DNA from 2 places in the Sulfitobacter sp. LC.270.F.C4 genome. Region 1 is predicted to be linked to the other one. Evidence: riboswitches for the same ligand, from Rfam matches in the RefSeq annotation. Region 1 holds a riboswitch; the other holds the start of a gene.
The links. A riboswitch is a leader RNA that binds a small molecule or an ion and turns the genes downstream of it on or off. The one in region 1 is predicted to bind thiamine pyrophosphate.
Positions count from the first base shown of each region.

Region 2: linked by a shared signal. The riboswitch ahead of thiB (thiamine ABC transporter substrate binding subunit) and the one ahead of thiD (bifunctional hydroxymethylpyrimidine kinase/phosphomethylpyrimidine kinase) in region 1 are both predicted to bind thiamine pyrophosphate.

Region 1 covers NZ_CP136692.1:2,408,301-2,412,662, forward strand. The annotation lists gene R1T45_RS15640 (error-prone DNA polymerase) at 1-2,360, shown strand, start outside; TPP riboswitch at 2,472-2,568, shown strand; gene thiD (bifunctional hydroxymethylpyrimidine kinase/phosphomethylpyrimidine kinase) at 2,635-3,438, shown strand; gene R1T45_RS15650 (FAD-dependent oxidoreductase) at 3,431-4,362, shown strand, end outside.
Region 2 covers NZ_CP136692.1:508,125-512,486, reverse strand. The annotation lists gene R1T45_RS06275 (thiamine/thiamine pyrophosphate ABC transporter permease ThiP) at 1-1,460, opposite strand, end outside; gene thiB (thiamine ABC transporter substrate binding subunit) at 1,436-2,413, opposite strand; TPP riboswitch at 2,448-2,549, opposite strand; gene aroC (chorismate synthase) at 2,642-3,751, shown strand; gene R1T45_RS06260 (DMT family transporter) at 3,762-4,362, shown strand, end outside.

The sequences.
Region 1 (4,362 bases):
CGATCGAAAAGGAATTCGCGCTCATCTCCGCCAAAAAGATCGCCCGCTATTTCCTGACCATCTACGACATCGTGCGCTTTGCCCGCGAGGAAGCTGAGCCGCCGATCCTCTGCCAAGGGCGCGGCTCGGCGGCCAACTCCGCCGTCTGCTTCTGCCTCGGCATCACCTCGGTCGACCCGGCGGTGCACAACCTGCTGTTCGAGCGGTTCCTCAGCGAAGAACGCGATGAGCCGCCCGACATCGACGTGGATTTCGAGCATGAGCGGCGCGAAGAGGTCATCCAATACATGTACGGCAAATATGGCCGCCACCGCGCCGGGCTTTGCGCCACGGTGATCCACTACCGCCCACGCTCGGCCATTCGCGAGGTCGGCAAGGCGATGGGGCTCAGCGAGGACGTAACTTCGAAACTTGCGGGCACGATCTGGGGCAGTTTCGAGGGCCAGATGGACGATGACCGCGCCCGCGAGGCGGGGCTGGACCTGTCAGATCCCTATCTGCGCATGGTGCTGAAACTGGCCTCCCAGATGATCGGCATGCCGCGCCACCTGAGCCAACACGTCGGCGGTTTCATCCTCACCGAGCGCCCCCTGACCGAGATCGTGCCGATCGGCAACGGCGCCATGCCCGAGCGCAGTTTCATCGAATGGGACAAGGACGACATCGACGCGCTGCAAATCTTCAAGGTCGATATCCTCGCCCTTGGCATGCTCACCTGTATCGCCAAATGCTTTGATCTGATCGAGGCGCATTACGACCGCCCGCTGGAACTGGCCACCGTCCCGGTGGAGGATCACGAGGACGACGCCACCGGGCGACCCACCTACGACATGCTCTGCCGCGGCGACAGTCTGGGCGTCTTTCAGGTCGAAAGCCGCGCGCAGATGGCCATGCTGCCAAAACTGCGCCCCCGCGTGTTCTATGATCTGGTGATCGAAGTCGCCATCGTCCGCCCCGGCCCCATTCAGGGCGACATGGTCCACCCCTACCTGCGCCGCCGCCAGGGGATGGAGAGCGTCGTCTACCCCGCCCCCGGCCCGGCCTATCCGCAGGATGAGCTGTTCAGCATCCTCAGCCGGACGCTGGGCGTGCCGATCTTTCAAGAACAGGCGATGAAAATCTCCATCGACGCGGCACAGTTTTCCCCGACCGAGGCCAATGAGCTGCGCAAGGCCATGGCCACCTTCCGCTCGCGCGGGACGATTGAAAAGCTACAAGACAAGATGGTGGGCCGGATGACCAACCGCGGCTATGACCCGGTCTTTGCGCAGCGCTGTTTTGACCAGATCAAGGGGTTCGGCGAATATGGTTTCCCCGAGAGCCATGCGGCGAGTTTTGCCAAGCTGGTCTATGTCTCGTCTTGGATGAAATGCCACTACCCGGCGGCCTTTGCCTGCGCGCTGCTGAACTCGCAGCCGATGGGGTTTTACGCCCCCGCCCAGATCGTGCGCGACGCCCGCGAGCATCAGGTCGAGGTGCGCGCGGTTGATGTGAATTACTCCGACTGGAACTGCACGCTGGAGCCCTGCGGCGACGGTTTTGCCCTGCGGCTGGGGCTGCGCATGGTGGACGGGTTGCAGGAAAAAGCCGCCGCGCGGATCATGGACCGGCGCGAGGCGCCTTTTGCGGATGTCGAAGACCTCAAGTCTCGCGCCGGGCTCGATGCCAAGGCGATCCGTCAACTGGCCGCCGCCGACACGATGCGCAGCATGGGGATCGACCGACGTCAGGCGCTGTGGCAGGCCCAAGGGCTGCGCGACGCGCCCGCCTTGCCGATCTTTGATCATGCCGAAGCCGCGTCTCAGGGGCCGGAGCCTGAGGTGACGCTGCCAGTGATGCCGAAAGCCGAACAGGTCGTGGCCGACTACCAAACGCTGCGCCTGTCGCTGAAGGCGCATCCGATGTCCTTTTACCGCTCCAGCCTCGCCGCGCAGGGGTTTGCTTCGGCCCGCGATTTGGGGCGAATGGGCCACGGGCGGCGGGTCAAGCTCGCCGGGCTGGTGCTGGTGCGGCAAAAGCCGGGCAGCGCCAAGGGGGTCTGTTTCATCACGCTGGAGGATGAATGCGGCGTGGCGAACCTCGTGATCTGGCCCAATATGTTCAAGCTTTACCGCCCCACGATCATGGCCGCGCGGCTGCTGGTGGTCGAAGGGCGCGTGCAGACCGACGGGCGGGTGATCCATGTGGTGGCCGACCGGCTTGAGGACCGCTCTGACAGGCTTGCATCGCTGTCGGACGCACCGATGCCCGGCATCACCACGCGGGGTGATCACCCGACCCATCCGCTGCCCGGTCAGGTGGCGATGCATAGCCATCCGCGCGACGCGCGTGTGATCCCGAAGTCGCGGGATTTTCATTAACGAATCTTCATTTCTTTGATGAAGTATGAGTCGCAAATAGTTGACATAAAACGACAACCAATAAATTAACCATCACCAGTTGACCCTGCCAGCCCGCCTCGCTAGCCTGCCCGAAATCCGTTGGGGTGCCGCAAGGCTGAGAGGTGAAAACCGACCCATCGAACCTGATCCGGGTCGTACCGGCGTAGGGAACGGAACCAAGCATCGGCCCCATGCGGCCCGTCGTTTATCCCGTATCCACACGCCCTTGGCCCATCTAACACATGGGGGCCAAATGGCGTTTCAAGCACTAACGATTGCGGGGTCCGACAGCGGCGGCGGGGCGGGGATTCAGGCCGATCTCAAGACCTTCAGCGCGCTTGGCGTTTACGGGGCCAGCGTGCTCACCGCCGTGACCGCGCAGAACACCTGCGCGGTGACCGGGGTCGAGATGATCTCCCCCAAAATGATCCGCGCACAGATGGCGGCGGTCTTTGACGATCTGGCGATCGGTGCGGTGAAAATCGGCATGTTGGGCGATCCTGAAACGATCACCGCCGTGGCCGAGGGGCTGACGGGCTGCGCCGCGCCTGTGGTACTCGACCCGGTGATGGTGGCAAAATCCGGCGATGCGCTGCTCTCTGCCGAGGCCGTGGCGACCCTGCGTGACCGGATGCTCCCCTTGGCCCATGTACTAACGCCAAACCTGCCCGAGGCCGCACGGCTGCTGGACAGGCCGGAAGCTACCGATGAGGCCGCCATGTTGGAACAGGGCCGCGCCCTGCTCTCTGCCGGTCCCGGCGCGGTGCTGATGAAGGGCGGGCATGGCAAGGGGGAAACCTGTGTGGACCTGCTGATTTCAGAGGCCGACACCCTGCGCCTTTCCGCGCCCCGCCAGCACACCGCCAACACCCACGGCACCGGCTGCACCCTTTCTGCCGCCATCGCCGCGGGGCTGGCGCGGGGGCAAACGTTGCCGCAGGCCGTGCAGGCTGCGCATGCCTATCTGCAACGCGCCATTGCCGCTGCCGACACCCTCAACATCGGCAGTGGCCACGGCCCGGTGCATCATTTCCACGCGGTTTGGCCCCATGAGTGACGTCACCATCATCGGCGCAGGCGTTGCGGGGCTTTGGGCCGCGCGGGCCTGTCTGGCGCAGGGGCTGCGGCCCCGGTTGGTCGACCGCAAAGGCACGCCCGGGCCGCATGGCTGTTCATGGTGGGCGGGCGGGATGCTCGCGCCCTTCTGCGAAGGCGCGCTGAGCGAGCCTGCGGTGGTGACCAACGGGCGGCGTGCCGCGGCGCTCTGGTCTGAGATCACCGAGGTCACCCATAGGGGCACACTGGTCCTCGCCCCGGAACGGGACCGCGCTGAAATCCAGCGGTTCGCCGACCGGACCGACGGCCACACCCCTTGCGACGCCGAGGCCATCGCGGCGGTCGAGCCCGAGCTTACCGGGCGTCATCGGCGCGGGCTGTTCTTTGAGGAGGAAGCGCACCTGAACCCGCGCCAAGCCCTGCATGATCTTACCCAAACGCTCGCCGCCCATGGGGTGAAGGTCGAGCCCACGCCCCTCACCCCATCCAAGGTCGCAGGCCCGGTGATCGACTGCCGTGGCATGGCCGCCAGCGCCGACCTACCCGGCCTGCGGGCGGTGCGCGGCGAGATGATCTTGCTGCGCGCGCCTGAGATCACCCTCACCCGCCCGATCCGCCTGCTGCACCCGCGCCACCCGCTCTATGTGGTGCCGCGCGGGAACGGAATTTATATGCTGGGCGCGACCCAGATCGAAAGCGCCAGTCGCGCCCAAATGACCGCGCGCTCGGCGCTGGAACTGCTCTCGGCGGCCTATGCGCTCGACCCGCGCTTTGCCGAAGGCGAGATCATTGAGATGGGCGCCGACCTGCGCCCCGCCTTTGCCGACAACCTTCCCGGCATCGTGCAACGCGGCGCAGTGCTGCATCTTAACGGATTGTTTCGGCACGGGTTTCTCATGGCACCGGCCTTGGCAGAACAGGCCGC
Region 2 (4,362 bases), 1.6 Mb from region 1:
ATCCGGTAAGCGTCCATCAGACGGTACATTTGTAAGGGCAGCGTCGCACGGTCCTGATCGGCGAACAGCGCGATCACGCCGAGGTCACCCACCGACAGCGCCCCGGTCAGCCCGGCGGCAAAGCCCAGTTGTGGACGCAAGCGCGGCAAGACCAACAGACGCCAAAGCGCCCAACCATTCATGCCGAGGGTCTGCGTCAGCGGGCCATAATCCTGCAACGTCTCACGTAGCCGCGGCACCAGAATGCGCAGCACGAAGGGCAGCGCCATCAGCGCGTTCACCAAGGCCGTGACCGGCAGGCTCAGCCGTGCGGGCTCCAGCACCGGATTGATCATGATGAACCACCCCGTGCCAATCATCAGCGGCGAGGCGGCCAAACCCATCAGGCCAATCGCCTCCACCCCGCCGCGCCGCCGGGTGGCGATCCAACCCGCCATCGGTAAGGCCAGTGTGGCAAGTACCATCACGCTGAGGCCCGCAACCAGACTGCTATTCAACGTGGCCTGCCAAACCGAGGGTGGCAACTGCCCTACCCCCGCCAAACCACGCAGCACCACAGCCCCCAGTGGCAGCAGCAGAAACAGCGCCGCCAACGTGATAACGACGATATCCAACGCTCGCTGCCCCCCGCCCCGCGCATCCCAGCGGCGCAGGGGGCGGTCCAGCCCGCCGCCCAGGCTGATCGGCGGGATCAGCCAAAGTGCCGCAACCGCCGCAGCACCGGCGAGCACAAGCTGCACCACCGACAAAAGTGCCGCCCGCCCAAGGTCAAAATCAAACCGAAACGCCTGATAGATCGCCAGCTCGATCGTCGTCGCGCGTGGCCCGCCACCCAGTGTCAGGGCCACGGCAAAACTGGTCAGACAAATCACGAAGATCAGCGCCGCCACGCCGGGCAGCACCTGCCGCAGCATCGGCCATTCCAGCGCCAGAAACAGCGCCCGCGGCGTCATTTGTAGCTGCCCGGCCAGTCGAAACCGCTCGGACGGTATGCTCTGCCAGCCTTGCAGCAAAAGCCGTGTCGCCAGCGGAAGATTAAAGAAAACATGGGCCAGAACGACCCCATGCAGCCCGTAGATCGACACGGGCGGCAGGCCCAGAGCCGCGCCAAATTGGTTCAGCACGCCCGAGCGGCCAAAGACCGTCAGCAGCCCCAGAACCGCCACGATAACCGGCAGAATAAACGGCGCGCCGAGCAGGGTGATCAGCGCCCCACGCCCCCAAAACCGCCGCCGCGCCAAGGCCCGCGCGACCGGCACCGCCAGCAGCACAGACAGCACCGCCGACCACACCGCCTGCGTGACGGTAAAACGCACCGCCGCCCAGTCCGCCGCGCCGAGCCCCGCCGCCACATCGGCTGCCATGAAAACGGCAACCAACGCAGCAAGGATCAGGCCCGCGACCAGTGCGGCGGCGAAAAGCCCCGTCCTGCCGCTTAGCGCGACAGCGCGGTCAGCCATTCGTCCAAAGCCTCTTCACGGAGCGCGGGGACTTCGCCGTTCGGCACCAACAGCGCCTTGCCGGGTTGGATCATACCGTCGAACCCTTCGGGCAAACCGCCTTCAGGCGTCACGGCGGGGTACATCCAGTTGGTCGTCGGCAGCACCGATTGCGCGGCATCAGAGACGAGGTATTGCAGGAACTGATCCGCCAGTTCCGGCTGATCCGACCCTGCGAGCTTTCCCGCCACTTCGATCTGCATGTAGTGGCCTTCGTCAAACAGCGCCGCTGTCTTGCTGTCGTCTTCCTCGGCAATTAGGTGATAGGCGGGGGAAGTCGTGTAGCTCAGCACCATGTCGGCCTCGCCTTCGAGGAACAGACCGTAGGCTTCGGACCAGCCTTTGGTGACGGTCACGACGTTATCGGCCAACCCCGCCCAAACCTCGGGCGCTTCATCGCCATAGGCCGCTTTGACCCACATCAGCAGCCCCAAACCGGGCGTCGAAGAACGCGGGTCTTGGATCACGATCTTCAAATCGCTCTCAGCCAGCGCTTTGAAATCTCCGGGCGCGTCCAGATCGGTGCCGTGGACAAATGCGAAATAGCCCCAGTCATAGGGCACGAAAACTTCGTCTTCCCAAGTGATCGGCAGGTCATAGTCGGCCTGCAATCCGCTCGGCGCAAACAGCTCGGTCTCTTTCGCGGCGGCGACAAGGCTGGTGTCGAGCCCCAGCACGATATCCGCGTCCGACCGCGCGCCTTCAAGCTTCAGCCGCGCCAAAAGGGCCGCGCCATCGCCCATGCCGACGAATTTCAGGTCGCAACCGCATTCGGCCTCGAACCCCTCTTCGATGGCCGGGCCGGGCCCCCATTCGGTGACGAAACTGTCGTAGGTATAGACCGTCAATTCAGGCGTTTCGGCCCATGCAGCCGATGCGCCCAAGACGCCCGCAGCAAGTGTAAGATACTTCATTGCATCCTCCTTTTGCGGCGAAAGGTAAAAGGTGGATGTCTGTCCGGACCTTCCCTCCGCCGGTGTTAACCGGTTCAGGTTCAACGGGTCCGCACAACACGTACATCTCAGCCCAAAGGCCCCCCGAGGTAGCGTCAGGGGTAGATGCCCCCCACACAATTGGCAAGGCAAATCCCCTTGAGGCAGGGCGCTGCCCCGGCTAAGGGTTTGACAACAGGAGGTCCGCCCATGTCGATCAACAGCTTTGGCCATCTTTACCGGGTCACCACATGGGGCGAAAGCCACGGTCCCGCCCTTGGCGCCACGATTGATGGCTGCCCCCCCGGCGTGCCGATTGACGAGGGCATGATCCAGCAGTGGTTGGACAAGCGCAAACCGGGCCAGAACAAATACACCACGCAGCGGCGTGAGGCGGATGAGGTGCGGATTCTGTCGGGCACCTTCGAGGGCGTCACCACCGGCACCCCGATCCAACTGATGATCGAAAACACTGATCAGCGCTCCAAAGACTACGGCGACATCAAGGACAAGTTCCGCCCCGGTCATGCCGACATCACCTATTTCCAGAAATACGGCATCCGCGACTATCGCGGGGGTGGGCGTTCCTCGGCCCGCGAAACGGCGGCGCGGGTGGCGGCGGGTGGTCTGGCGCGCGAGGCGATCAAGGCGCTGGCCCCGAACCTGCAGATCACCGGCTATATGGTGCAGATGGGGCCGCATAAGATCGACCGTGATGCCTTTGACTGGGGCCAGATCGACCAAAACCCCTTTTGGGTGCCCGACGCCAAGGCGGCCAGAGACTGGGCCAACTACCTCGACGGGCTGCGCAAGTCCGGCAGCAGCGTGGGTGCGATCATCGAAGTCACCGCGCGCGGCGTGCCTGCGGGGCTCGGCGCGCCGGTTTACGGCAAGCTCGACACCGATCTGGCCGCCGCGATGATGAGCATCAATGCCGTCAAAGGCGTGGAGATTGGCGAAGGCATGTCAGCCGCGATGCTGACGGGCGAGCTGAACGCGGATGAGATCACCATGGGGCCGGAGGGGCCGGAGTATTCCTCCAACCACGCGGGCGGTATCTTGGGCGGGATCAGCACCGGGCAGGATGTCGTGGTGCGTTTTGCGGTGAAGCCGACCTCAAGCATCCTGACCACGCGGCGTACCATCACCAAACAGGGCGAAGAGACCGAGATCATCACCAAGGGCCGCCACGACCCCTGCGTCGGCATCCGCGCCGTGCCGGTAGGCGAGGCGATGATGGCCTGTGTGCTGCTGGATCACCTGTTGCTGCACCGCGGGCAGATCGGCACCAACCGCGGACTGATCGGCCCCGAAGCATGAGGACCAGAGTATGAAAGTCGATGATTTCTCCGCCCGCCCTGCCCTTGGCGTCGGGCTGAAAATCACGGCGATCCTGCTCTTTACCTGCATGTCTGCGATCATCAAATCGCTGGCCGACGAAGTCCCTGCAGGCGAGTCTGTCTTCTTCCGCTCCTTCTTTGCCATTCCGGTGATCCTGATTTGGCTGGCGCAACGCGGCAAACTGAAAAGCGGGCTTAAGACCAAGAACCCGATGGGCCATGTCTGGCGCGGGCTGTTTGGCACCACGGCGATGGGGCTGACCTTCACCGGCCTTGGCCTGCTGCCCCTGCCCGAGGTCACCGCTATCGGTTTCGCCACGCCGATCTTTACCGTCATCCTCGCCGCCGTATTGCTGGGCGAACAAATCCGTCTGATCCGGGTCACCGCTGTCGCGGTCGGGCTGGTGGGCGTGATGATCATCCTCTGGCCGCGTTTCAGCAATATCGGCACCATGGAGCAGACGGCCACCATTGGCGCACTGTTGATCCTAATGGCGACGATGGTGCGCAGCCTTGTGCAGATCCACATCCGGCAATTGGTGCAGAACGAAGACACGGCGGCGATCGTCTTTTACTTTTCCGTCACTGCAT